4 regions of the Bacillus sp. AFS031507 genome follow, and region 3 is predicted to be linked to each of the others. Evidence: riboswitches for the same ligand, from Rfam matches in the RefSeq annotation. Region 3 holds a riboswitch; each other region holds the start of a gene.
The links. A riboswitch is a leader RNA that binds a small molecule or an ion and turns the genes downstream of it on or off. The one in region 3 is predicted to bind glycine.
Positions count from the first base shown of each region.

Region 1 (3,148 bases), on a different contig from region 3:
TTAAAAGAGCTCCGACGGATAGAACAAGTGCAGATATAAATAATGCGTTACTCGGTACATGATTTTTATTTAATTTAGCAAAATTCGCGGGTCCTTGTTGATGATTACTTAAATTAAATAATATGCGGCTCGTTGAAAACAATCCACTGTTACAGGCAGACGCAGCAGATGTTAAGACGACAAAGTTAATAATTCCTGCAGCAATCGGAATACCAACTAAACTAAACGTTTTTACAAAAGGACTGTTTGCTGCATTCAGTTGCGTCCATGGATTGATGCATAAAAGGATAATAAGGGCTCCCACATAGAAAAACAGTATTCTTAAAGGTATTTTATTTATTGCAGATGGGATATTTTTTTGTGGATTGGATGTTTCGGCTGCTGATACACCTACTAATTCAACACCTACAAATGCAAAGACAACCATTTGAAAAGAAAGTAAGAAACCTGATAATCCATTTGGGAAAAGACCACCATGGCTCCATAGATTTTTTACTGTAACCGTTCCTGAATCTGTTTGAAATCCAATAATTAACAAAATGACCCCTATGATGATTAAAGCAAGAATGGTGATCACTTTGATTAAAGCAAACCAAAACTCTAATTCTCCAAATAGCTTTACTGTTAATAAATTTAGTCCCAATAATAGAATTAAACAGACTATAGCAGGCATCCATTGTGGGATATCGAACCAATATTGCACGTATACACCAACAGCAATAATATCAGCCATAGCTGTCATAATCCAACAAAACCAATAGGTCCATCCAGTTACATAACCAGCCCACGGTCCAATATAATCCTCGGCGAAGTCCGTAAATGATTGATAGCCCTTATTTGATAAAAGAAGTTCTCCTAATGCCCTCATTACAAAAAAACATGCGATACCCACAATTAAGTAGGCAAAAATGATAGATGGACCTGCTAACTGAATGGCTTTCCCTGAACCTAGGAATAAACCTGTACCAATCGTACCTCCAATCGCAATCAGTTGTACGTGCCGATTTTTTAAATCTCTTTTTAATTCTTGTTGTGCCACTTCTTTTGCCCCCTCATTTAGTAATAATTTCCTTTGTCCACTATGTGAAGATATGAACAATGAGTTAAACACCATAAAAAAAGAGATTGGAATTTCTCCAATCTCATCGGTCATAAGAATAACAAATAATATCCATTACTCTTTTGTCAGAATAACAAATAAAACTCGTACTCTTCTGTCCTTTTGCCTGAGATTGTGAACCCTTCGGCGCCGCATATTTCCTGCGGTCTCTCCAGAAGCTGCTCCTGCTATAGTTTGACCCATAGCAATCATAGCTTGCTTAGTATTTAATTTATGTAGAAGAACAAATGGTTCAAAATCCCCCGCTAAAAAAAGTTATGCATCATTACATCTTATCTCACAAACTAAATTATTGTTAAATAATTTCTAATTTTAGTAGTATTCAATCACTTTGTCAATAATTAATTTCAGAGAATCTAGATTTATGGAGAAACAAAAAATGAACCCACTGCAAGGGATTGGGTTCATTTATATCGCAATCGTTGATTCTGCATCCTTAATCTCCTAGTACCAAAAAATATTGAATATGATTTGCTGAGATGGGCGTAATCGCGATTATACGATAGCCGATACTTAGTAATTGCGACAAAGTTTCAGCACAATTGTGACGTGGAGGCTCAATCGGAGCATGGAAACTTTTATAAAGATTAATAAATTGATTATTATTTGTACAGTGAAGCAAGATCACATGTCTACCAGTCCATGCTTGACCAATCATGGTTTGTGGTTGGGTTTGTATTTCCCTTTTGATTCTCATAATGAACACCCTCAAGTATTGATACAATAGAATATGGATATAACCCTGTCCAATGTTCTTGGAAAATTAGGAAGTTTTTTTATATGATCCAAATATCTCCATAACAGCAAAAATGGGGTGTTTACTTAAACTCCCCCTCACCTTTTATTAGTTATTATATTTGGCAGATTTGTGAACTCACTCCATACGTCGAGGTTTTGCAGGATCACAATTGGGTGAGTCAAGATTTGCCGATTCTGCTAATTTCATAAGATAATAACATTCTTCACGGTACATATGATCCGCCATTAGGGGGGCGAATGTTCCTAATGCTTGCTTACTTAGTCTAAGTTCTTCTATTTCATGTAGAAAATTTTGAAATAATTTTATTTCTAACTGGCTGTCTGAATTCAATTTTAACAAAGCAGGGAACGAGTTCAAATTAGTTCTTAAATATCCTGCTAGTTCAACTGATTTCAGGTAAAAATCTTCAAAGTTCTTCCTAAATGTATTACTTTTCTCAATGAGTTTCTTTTCAACACTATCTAAATTAGAGGAAATTGCCTCTGAATGACCCGCAGCATCTAATAACCATAAAAGATGATGATGTAGTTCATGGTAAACAGGAGGAACTTCCCCTGCTTTTAGGTGTATTAAAATTCTTAAGTATTCCTCTAATTCATTGACCATATGATTGATGAAGGTTGGCGAAAGGTGCATTTTTATTTTCCCAATCAGATGTTTTCTTAATAAGTCCATTTTAAATTCCCGTAATCTTATAACCTCTGTTTCAGCTTCGATTGTTAATGTCACTAAATCTGAGGAATTTGCACGATCCAGAAGCTTGTCAAAAACTCGAATAAAAGATGATGCCTTTTCAATTTCCTCTTTTTGAACGGGTGCAAGAGCTTCATAAATAAACCGCGAATGATCACCTAATATTTGTAACCAAAAACGATGTTCAAATCTTGCTGTTCTTTCAAGGACATCATTCATGTTTATTCCTCCCCAATAAGAAATCCCCACACTATTTTGATGTTTATTCTTCTTATTTGCTTCTTATGACCAATGACATCCTGTTTGAAATTCCAACAATTTCAATTAAATCTATTAATCTCCTTTCTTCATCACTTTTATAGCCATTTCCTTCCATATATTTCATTACCTATACTTCATTCAGAAAAAATTCTAATAAAAAAAGGAATTCTCAGCGTTTTATAGAAGTGTTAAATTGGAGGTGTAGTGTTATGACGATAATATATTCACCTAGTAACGTACAGGAATTGCTTGGAATTGATGGCAATACATTACGGAAGTATGCCACTCTCTTGGAAGGACATGGGTATCAAGTT
Region 1 is NZ_NUOW01000006.1:222,395-225,542, forward strand. Features, by position in the region: gene COE25_RS07815 (amino acid permease) at 1-1,039, opposite strand, end outside; glycine riboswitch at 1,205-1,285, opposite strand; gene COE25_RS07820 (hypothetical protein) at 1,557-1,817, opposite strand; gene COE25_RS07825 (DUF2935 domain-containing protein) at 1,995-2,792, opposite strand; gene COE25_RS07830 (MerR family transcriptional regulator) at 3,044-3,148, shown strand, end outside.
Region 1: linked by a shared signal. The riboswitch ahead of COE25_RS07815 (amino acid permease) and the one ahead of gcvT (glycine cleavage system aminomethyltransferase GcvT) in region 3 are both predicted to bind glycine.

Region 2 (3,148 bases), on a different contig from region 3:
CCTTCCAATGCATTGTTCTTTTCCACTGTTGTTATTTTAATTGCCGTTGTGTTGAACTATGTAATGCCAGAAGGAGTATTTACGCTGATTACAAGTATTTCTACAGTATGTTTCATCTTTATTTGGGGTATTACTGTCGTCAGTCATTTGAAATACCGCAAAACCAGACCAGATCTTGCAAAAGTGAACAAATTTAAATTGCCGCTTTATCCATTTTCCAATTACTTAATCCTTGTCTTCCTAGCGTTCGTCCTTGTCGTACTTGCACTTGCGGAAGACACTCGTGTTGCCTTGTTCGTAACACCTGTTTGGTTTATCATGCTGATTGCGATTTATAAGATGTTGACAAAGAAGGCGGATTATGCGGATCAGGAGAATCAACAACAAGTAGCAGAAAATTAAGTGGCAACCCAAAAAAATGACTTTTATTAATAAATAATGTTTCCGCTTTCAAAAAAGCTTGACTTAGATTCCATTAACTATTATTCTGAAAATAATAAAAATAAATAAGCGGAAGATGATTGTGGGAGAGTGCAAGTTTACACGCCACCGAAGGAGCAAGTTCCAAAAAGACCCTTGGAACAAATCTCTCAGGTAGATGGAACCACAATTGGACGCAACTCTGGAGAGCGCGTATACAGTTTACGCCACCAAAGGGGAAGGTTCTTAATCGAACTTAAACTCTCAGGTAAAAGGACAGAGAAGGGTAGAAGAAAGCCATGTGCTACCCTTTTCTGTCCTTTTTTGCGTGCAAAAAAGTATGGTTTCGCTTCAGATTTTATCTTGGGAATAAACAGATAAAATCCGAGGTTAAACACTGATAGAGGTAGCTAATACAACGAATCAAGGGGGAAACGGTTTGAGTTTACAACAAAATGATTCAACTATTTTTGAAGCAATTAGGAAAGAGCAGCATCGTCAGCATCAAACATTGGAGTTGATCGCTTCTGAAAACTTCGTAAGCCAAGATGTTTTAGAAGCAATGGGAAGTGTGATGACGAACAAATATGCAGAAGGCTATCCAGGGAAGCGTTACTATGGCGGATGTGAATTTGTCGATGTGGCAGAACAAATAGCGATTGACCGCCTAACTCAGCTGTTTGGTGCTAAATATGCCAATGTTCAGCCTCACTCAGGTGCACAAGCAAATTTTGCTGTATTTTTCGCACTGCTTCAACCTGGTGATAAAGTGATGGGGATGAACCTCTCTCATGGCGGGCACTTAACGCACGGAAGTCCTGTTAGTGTTTCAGGAAAATGGTTTGAGGTAGTGTCCTATGGTGTGAGAGAAGATACTCAATTGATTGATTATGATGAACTGGAAGCGATCGCGAAAAAAGAAAAACCGAAATTGATCATTGCAGGTACAAGTGCTTACACTAGAACGATTGATTTTGCACGGTTTAGACAAATTGCTGATCAAGTTGGCGCAAAATTCATGGTAGATATGGCGCATATTGCGGGACTTGTTGCAGCAGGTCTTCATCCATCGCCGGTTCCATACGCAGATGTAGTAACGAGCACTACGCATAAAACGTTGCGAGGACCGCGCGGCGGCATTATTTTAACAAATGATGAAGAGATGATAAAAGTCATTAATAAATCGGTGTTCCCAGGGATTCAAGGCGGCCCGTTAATGCATATTATTGCAGCTAAGGCGGTTGCATTCAATGAAGCATTGCAGCCAAGCTTTAAGGAATATGCAAAACAAATCATTCTAAATGCCGACACACTAGGCAAAACATTAAAAAATGAAGGTGCAGCCCTTGTTTCTGGTGGAACGGATAATCATATCGTCCTTTTAGATTTACGTCCGTGGAATTTAACTGGAAAAGAAGCAGAAAAATTATTAGAAGAAGCAGGCATTACTGTAAATAAAAATACCATTCCATTTGATCCAGAAAAGCCGTTTGTTACGAGCGGTATTCGCATGGGAACAGCGGCTTTAACGACACGAGGTATGAAACAGGATGATATGGTGAAAATCGGGCAAGTTATCGCTGATGTTTTGAAGAGCAAAGGGGACAAAGCCGTACTTGAGAAAGCAAAAGAAACAACCAAAGCAATTTGTGGAGTCTATCCGTTATTTCAACAGGCAATCACAGTATAAGAAAGGGGTATGAGGATGGAATTTCAGAGTTGTTTTGACATTATTGGCCCGATTATGGTGGGACCGTCGAGTTCTCATACAGCAGGTGTCGTATCTATCGGGAAATTTATTTATGAACTGTTAGGAGAATGTCCACAAGAGGTCAAGATTGTATTTTATGATTCCTTTGCTGAAACTTATCAAGGACATGGAACAGATAAAGCACTTCTTGGCGGATTGCTTGGGATGGATACCGATGATACACGCATTAAACATTCATTGGAGTGGGCAAAAGAAGTTGGCATGCAGTACAATTTCGAATTTGAAGATATCTGTGACTACTATGACCACCCAAATACAACAATCGTGACAGTGAAACACGAAGATCGTGTTGTAAAGGTTGGCGGTGCATCACTTGGTGGAGGCTTATCAAAAATCTTTATGATTAACGAGAAGATGGTAGATATTCGTTTAAGTGCAGGCGATGACTTTACAGTCCTTGCTAGTTCTTATCAACCAAGAGGGAAAGTACTTATGGAGGCAATTTAATGAAGATACAGTCCATGAAAGAGCTGATTGAAGCTTGTGAAAGAGAACAAAAAACCATTGGTGAAATCATGTTGATGATGGAAACAGAAAAATCAGGAAGAGACCAAGAAACCATTATTAGCATGATGGAAGAGCGATTGATCAAAATGAAAGAAGCCGTTGATAGCGGTATAAAAGATGCCTCAACCGCACCGAGTGGAATTTCTGGCGGGGATGCCGTGAAAATGTATGATTACGTACATCAAGGTAAATCTCTGTCAGGTAGTTATGTAAGCAATGCAATGAGCTTTTCATTGGCAACTTCTGAAAGCAATGCACGGATGGGGGTTATTGTAGCCACTCCAACTGCTGGGGCAGCCGGTATTTTGCCTGGTGTATTGTTTTCGCTTCATAAAAATGATGGCACACCCTATAAAGATTTAGTCATGGGGTTGTTTACGGCAAGTATGCTTGGGTTTGTCATTGCAAACCGTTCGTTCATTTCAGGGGCGGCTGGAGGCTGCCAGGCAG
Region 2 is NZ_NUOW01000025.1:48,852-51,999, forward strand. Features, by position in the region: gene COE25_RS21615 (amino acid permease) at 1-402, shown strand, start outside; glycine riboswitch at 515-617, shown strand; gene glyA (serine hydroxymethyltransferase) at 860-2,110, shown strand; gene COE25_RS21625 (serine dehydratase beta chain) at 2,126-2,638, shown strand; gene sdaAA (L-serine ammonia-lyase, iron-sulfur-dependent, subunit alpha) at 2,638-3,148, shown strand, end outside.
Region 2: linked by a shared signal. The riboswitch ahead of glyA (serine hydroxymethyltransferase) and the one ahead of gcvT (glycine cleavage system aminomethyltransferase GcvT) in region 3 are both predicted to bind glycine.

Region 3 (3,148 bases):
GATTCTGGATGTACAGCACTGGATACGACTATCGTTTTTCGTTTGGTATGGCCTGCACTAAGCATTGCTGCTTCAGCAAGAGCAGTTCCGCCATCATACATCGATGAGTTGGCAACATCCATTCCAGTTAACTCACAAATCATGGTTTGGAATTCAAAGATAGCTTGAAGTTCACCTTGTGAAATTTCTGGTTGATAAGGTGTATATGCTGTATAAAATTCTGATCTAGAAATAACATGGTCGACAATTACAGGCATGTAATGGTCATAAACACCAGCACCTATAAAAGATACGTTTCTTTTCAGGTCAGCGTTCCGACTAGCCATCTTAAAAAGCTCTTTCATTAAGTCTGTTTCAGACTTTGCCGCTTTTATATTGTACTCACCCTTAAATCTTACTTTCTCAGGGATATCGCTAAACAGTTCATCAATAGAGGAAACTCCAATTGCCTCAAGCATAGTTTTCTTATCTTGTTCAGTCATAGGTAAATAGCGATGTTTCATAAACCTAACTCCCTTCTGTTATTTCTTTTCTTTTTTATAAAAAGGTGTTGGAACTACAGTAGCTTTTAAACGTTTGCCGCGAATTTCAACTTCAACTTCGGATTCAATACCCGCAAATTCTGCATTGATTAGGGCAAGACCAATATTCCTCTTTAACGTGGGTGATTGCGTTCCAGTTGTAACCTCACCAATTAACTGATCACCTTTATATACAGGGTAGCCATGACGTGGAATCCCACGATCAATCATTTCGATTCCAACCAATTTTCTTGTTAAGCCCTTTTCTTTTTGTTGGATTAACGCTTGTTTCCCGATAAAGTCATCTTCTTTGTTTAATTTCACAGCGAAGCCAATTCCAGCTTCAAGTGGTGAAATTTCTGGAGATAGTTCTTGACCATAAAGCGCTAAAACTGCTTCAAAGCGAAGTGTGTCGCGTGACCCTAATCCACATGGGATTACTCCATCTTCTTTACCTGCAGTTAAAATGTCTCTCCAAAGGTCCACAACATCTTCTGCATCGCAATACACTTCAAAGCCATCTTCACCAGTATAACCAGTTCTTGATACAAGTGCCTTTTTTCCATTTAGGATTACATCTTGTTGGAATTTGAAAAAGCCAATTTGGCTTAAATCATTATCTCCCGCAAGCTTTTGCAATACTTTTTCCGCAAGTGGTCCCTGGATAGCCAGCTGTGCTGTTTTTTCCGATAAGTTTTCTAAAGAGACATCACCAGTTAAATGGTCTTCAAGCCATTTGTAATCTTTTTCAATATTTGATGCGTTTACTACTAAAAGGTAATGATTGTCTTCAATCTTATATACAAGCAGGTCATCAACAGTACCGCCATTTTCATAACACATGGCTGTGTACTGGGCACCTCCATTTTTTACTTTTGAAATGTCATTAGTCATCATTTTTTGTAAAAATGCTAAGCTATTAGTGCCTTTTACTTCTACTTCACCCATATGGGAAACATCAAATAATCCTGCACAAGAGCGAACAGCTTCATGCTCTTCTTTAATGCTAGAGAATTGGACCGGCAGTGCCCAACCTCCAAAATCAATGGTTTTTCCTCCCCATTCTTTATACACATCAAAAAGTGGAGTTCGTTTTAATTCAGACATTCTTAATCCTCCTTCAATCTTTGGCGCAAATTATTCAATGGATAATGTAAAAAAGGACAGAAACCTCCTATGAAACGTAAGAAGGTCTCTGTCCTTGCACCTGAAAGTTTACCTAAAAAGGCTTTCCCCTTTGGTGGCTGCTTAAAGCTAGCAGCGCTCTCCAGAGCTGCGTCCTACAAGAGTTCTTTTGCCTGAGAGATTCACATTTCTGCTTGCTCCTTCGGCGCTACATAAGTAGTCTCTCCCCTTGTTATCATTCGCATTATAATATTATCCAAATTGGTCATACTAATTATACTTATAAAATAAATTACCTTATTAAAATATTTAAAACATTCAAAGCTATTATTATCCTACCATTAAAATAATACATTGAGCAATAACTTTATTAGAAAAGCATATAGCTGGAAATTGAATAAAAAGGAGCTGGAACCATGTCGATCGAAATTGAATTTGATTCCTCTTGGAAGGATGATTTTTTACATAGAATTGAAAACGATGGTCCATGGGGGAATTGGGAAATTTTTAAACTAGCAATTGGAGTTGAAAAACATCTCGTCATTCCAGATTTCAAAGGTTTATTGGCACCAAGTCATTTACCCAATCTAACCCCACTTCCTCACCAGCTTGAAACAGCTAAACAAGTAATTGAAAATATGAATGGGAAAGCCATCCTTGCCGATGAAGTAGGACTCGGAAAAACGATTGAGGCCGGGCTGATTCTAAAAGAATATATGATTCGCGGATTGGTGAAAAAAGTATTAATTCTTGTCCCTGCATCGTTAGTTACTCAATGGTCGATGGAGTTGAATAGCAAATTTTTCATTCCAGCCATTTCACAAAGGAAAAGCTATGTGTGGGAACAGTGCGATGTTGTCGTTTCGTCAATTGATACGGCTAAACGAAATCCTCATCGAGACATAATTTTTAAGCAGGACTATGACCTTATTATCATTGATGAAGCCCATAAACTTAAAAATAACAAAACAAAAAACTACGAATTTGTCCAAAATCTGAAAAAGAAATTTTGTTTACTATTGACGGCAACACCTATTCAGAACCGTATCGAGGAAATTTTTAATCTGGTTTCATTATTAAAACCAGGACATTTAGGCAGCGAAACGACATTCTTTGAAAAATACAAACGAGATGCACGTTCATTAAATGATGATGAGCATTTAAAAGAATTAGTAAACAAGGTTATGATTCGGAACCGGCGGGCAGATACAGGCATTGAGTGGACGAAAAGGCATGTGGAAACCATTCCAATTGAATGCACTCAAGAGGAGAAAGATCTTTATGAGTCAATTACTGAATTAAAAAATGAGGGGAATTGGGCACAGACAAGTTCATTCTCCGTAATGACATTACAGCGTGAGGCATGCAGCAGTAGAGAAGCAGTTTTTTATACATTAAAAAACATGCTCCAAAAAAAGGAAAATCCAACCCCAGCTTTTGAAGAACAAATTCAGTATTTAATAAAAAAAGTCGAAGCTGTCCAGAAGAATTCAAAAGCGGAA
Region 3 is NZ_NUOW01000003.1:85,496-88,643, reverse strand. Features, by position in the region: gene gcvPA (aminomethyl-transferring glycine dehydrogenase subunit GcvPA) at 1-503, opposite strand, end outside; gene gcvT (glycine cleavage system aminomethyltransferase GcvT) at 522-1,628, opposite strand; glycine riboswitch at 1,715-1,794, opposite strand; glycine riboswitch at 1,798-1,885, opposite strand; gene COE25_RS04260 (DEAD/DEAH box helicase) at 2,063-3,148, shown strand, end outside.

Region 4 (3,148 bases), on a different contig from region 3:
ATGGCATTGGAAGAAAATCAGGAAAATATTGCAACCATGTCTTTCTCACTTGGAAAACTACTTCGGTATAATCTAAATAATCATTCATCTACCGTGAGTTTTAGAGAAGAAGTGAATTTTTGTGAAATGTATCTGCAGATTCAAAAGTTTCGCTTTGAGGACCGTTTTGAGTACATGTTTGATATTCCTCAATGGGTAATGGAACTGGAAATGGTAAAATTTTCCCTCCAGCCGTTGGTTGAGAATTGTTTTGTTCATGGTTTTGGTCCTAATACTAGAAAATTAAAAATTGTGATATCAGCTTTCCGTCATTCTGAATCTTCCGTTGTTATTCGCATTTCCGATACTGGTGAAGGAATAAAGGATCATATTTTAGAAGAAATCAAGAAAAGAATGGACTTAAAAACGGCCACTAGTGATGGGAAAAATATAGGAATCGTAAATGTTCATCAAAGAATTCATTATTTGTTTGGACCCGAGTATGGAATAACCATTCAAAGTGAACAGGGTTCAGGGACTGAGGTATTGATCCATTTACCGATACTAGATCATCATGTGGAGGAGGAGAGAGTATGAAGAAAAATATCTTGTTGGTTGATGATGAGAGATGGGTTCGAACAGCTCTTAAGTGGACGATAAACAAGTTGAAGCTTCCTTTGCAAGTGGTCCACGAATGTGAAAACGGGTTAGAAGCGCTCGACTGGATTAAGCATAATGATGCAGATCTAGTGTTAACGGATATTCGAATGCCGATAATGGACGGGCTTTCGTTAGTAAAAGAATTGAGTCAATTGAAGAAGAAACAGGATGTCATTGTGATCAGTGTTCATGACGAGTTTCAATTTGTTCAACATGCGATTCGAACAGGGGTAACCGATTATCTTCTAAAACCAGTAGAGGAAACCGAGTTAAAAGATTGCCTTGAAAAGTGGCTAGAAATGAAATCAAAAGAAGAGACAAAAAGGAATACTCCAAAAAATGAGGATGAAAATCTTCCTTCCTCAACGATCGAAAAGGTTTTGCAGTATTTAGAAAAAACACCATTAGACCAAATTACACTGAAAGATGCGGCAGAATCTGTCCATATGAATCCTAGTTATCTTAGTCAATTATTCAAACAACAGCTGAACAAAAAGTTTGTCGATTATATTACCGAGCTGCGAATTGAGGAAAGCAAACGTTTGTTACTAAAAACAACCTTACGATTAGCTGAAATTGCTGAGAGAGTTGGATACTCGGATTTAGCTTATTTTAGTAACAACTTTAAGAGGCTTACAGGCTTTTCACCATCAGAGTTTCGAAAATCAGCGCTTGTAAAGGTACCGGAAAAAACTCCATAAAGGTCGACGGGCCAAGATCTAGTTTTTGGCTTTTTTTTTTTGATTGATTTAAGTTTGCGCTTAATTTATATCAATTTTGCGTTCTTATATGTTTTAAAGCTAGGACTTTAGCTATGGGTATATATATCTGAATGTTTTAAATCTTAAAAAATACAAATTCACCTAAAATGATACGTTTATGATTTAACTAGTTTTACACTTTTTTGTAAGTATTTAAATAGGAAATCGGGGGAGAAATAGAATGAAACTATTTTCAAAAAAATCATCAACAAGTGTCTGATAACAATGCCCTCTATATTTCTAAAAAATTATAATAATATTTAAATTCAGAAAATTCATTTGACATCATGCTTTCGATAGATTAGGATTTAATTATATTAATAATTGCGGATGAGTATTGTGGGAGAGACTAAACGCATCGTTTAGCACCGAAGGAGCAAGTCCCAAAAATTGGGCTCAATCTCTCAGGTAAAAGGACCACAATAGGACGCGTCTCTGGAGAGCGCCATGTGCCACCAAAGGAGTTATACTCTCAGGTAAAAGGACAGAGGAAAATGGGGAACGCCTATTTTTCTCTGTCCTTTTTTTTGTGGAGAAAAATAGTAAGAAACAAAAAAGGAGGAGTTAAAGACAAAACTAATAATTGGAGAGGCGCATCATGATTGTCCTGTTGAATATATATTTTTTAGAAAAATGTAAGCGCTTATTTATGCCTAATTGACTAAATAAATATTAAACTTTCATTGGGATCCATTTGCAATTATTGATTTTACATATTATTTAAAGCCATCAAAAAATTGCAAACATCCTTGAAAAGTAGAGAGAGGGAATTCATATGCAGGAACAAACATTGTCAAGAGGATTAAAAAACAGGCACGTTCAACTTATCGCTATTGGCGGGGCTATCGGAACAGGATTATTTCTTGGAGCAGGTAAATCTATTCATTTAGCAGGTCCATCGATTTTATTTGCCTACTTGATTACAGGGGTCATTTGCTTTTTAATCATGCGCGCCCTTGGAGAACTGCTTTTATCCAATTTGAAATACCATTCTTTTGTTGACTTTGTAAGAGACTATTTAGGTAATATGGCAGCATTTATTACAGGCTGGACCTACTGGTTTTGCTGGATTTCAATTGCAATGGCGGATTTAACAGCAGTTGGTCTCTATACTCAGTTTTGGTTTCCAAGTGTACCACAGTGGATGCCAGGATTAATTGCACTAGTCGTTTTGCTCGTTATGAACCTTGCAACCGTAAAGCTTTTTGGCGAAATGGAATTCTGGTTCGCCTTAATTAAAGTTATTGCGATTCTTGCATTAATTGTTGTCGGAATTTTCATGATTATTAAAGGCTTTTCCACAAATTCAGGCGCATCCAGTTTCACGAATCTATGGAGTCACGGCGGCATGTTCCCAAATGGGATAAATGGCTTTATCCTCTCATTCCAGATGGTGGTGTTTGCGTTTGTTGGCATTGAACTTGTAGGACTAACTGCAGGTGAAACAGAAGACCCGGAAAAAGTTATCCCAAAAGCAATCAATAATATCCCTATTCGGGTATTAATTTTCTACATTGGCGCCCTTATTGTCATAATGAGTATTTATCCGTGGAACGCCATCAATCCAGAGAAAAGCCCATTCGTTCAAGTATTCGTGGCGGTTGGTATCGCTGCAGCTGCTGGTATCGTCAATTTTGTCGTTCTAACATCTGCAGCTTCGGCATGTAACAGCGCCATTTTCAGTACAAGCCGGATGGTATACTCACTTGCCAGAGATAAAAATGCACCTGTACCATTTGCAAAACTTA
Region 4 is NZ_NUOW01000025.1:45,690-48,837, forward strand. Features, by position in the region: gene COE25_RS21605 (sensor histidine kinase) at 1-576, shown strand, start outside; gene COE25_RS21610 (response regulator transcription factor) at 573-1,340, shown strand; glycine riboswitch at 1,731-1,830, shown strand; gene COE25_RS21615 (amino acid permease) at 2,176-3,148, shown strand, end outside.
Region 4: linked by a shared signal. The riboswitch ahead of COE25_RS21615 (amino acid permease) and the one ahead of gcvT (glycine cleavage system aminomethyltransferase GcvT) in region 3 are both predicted to bind glycine.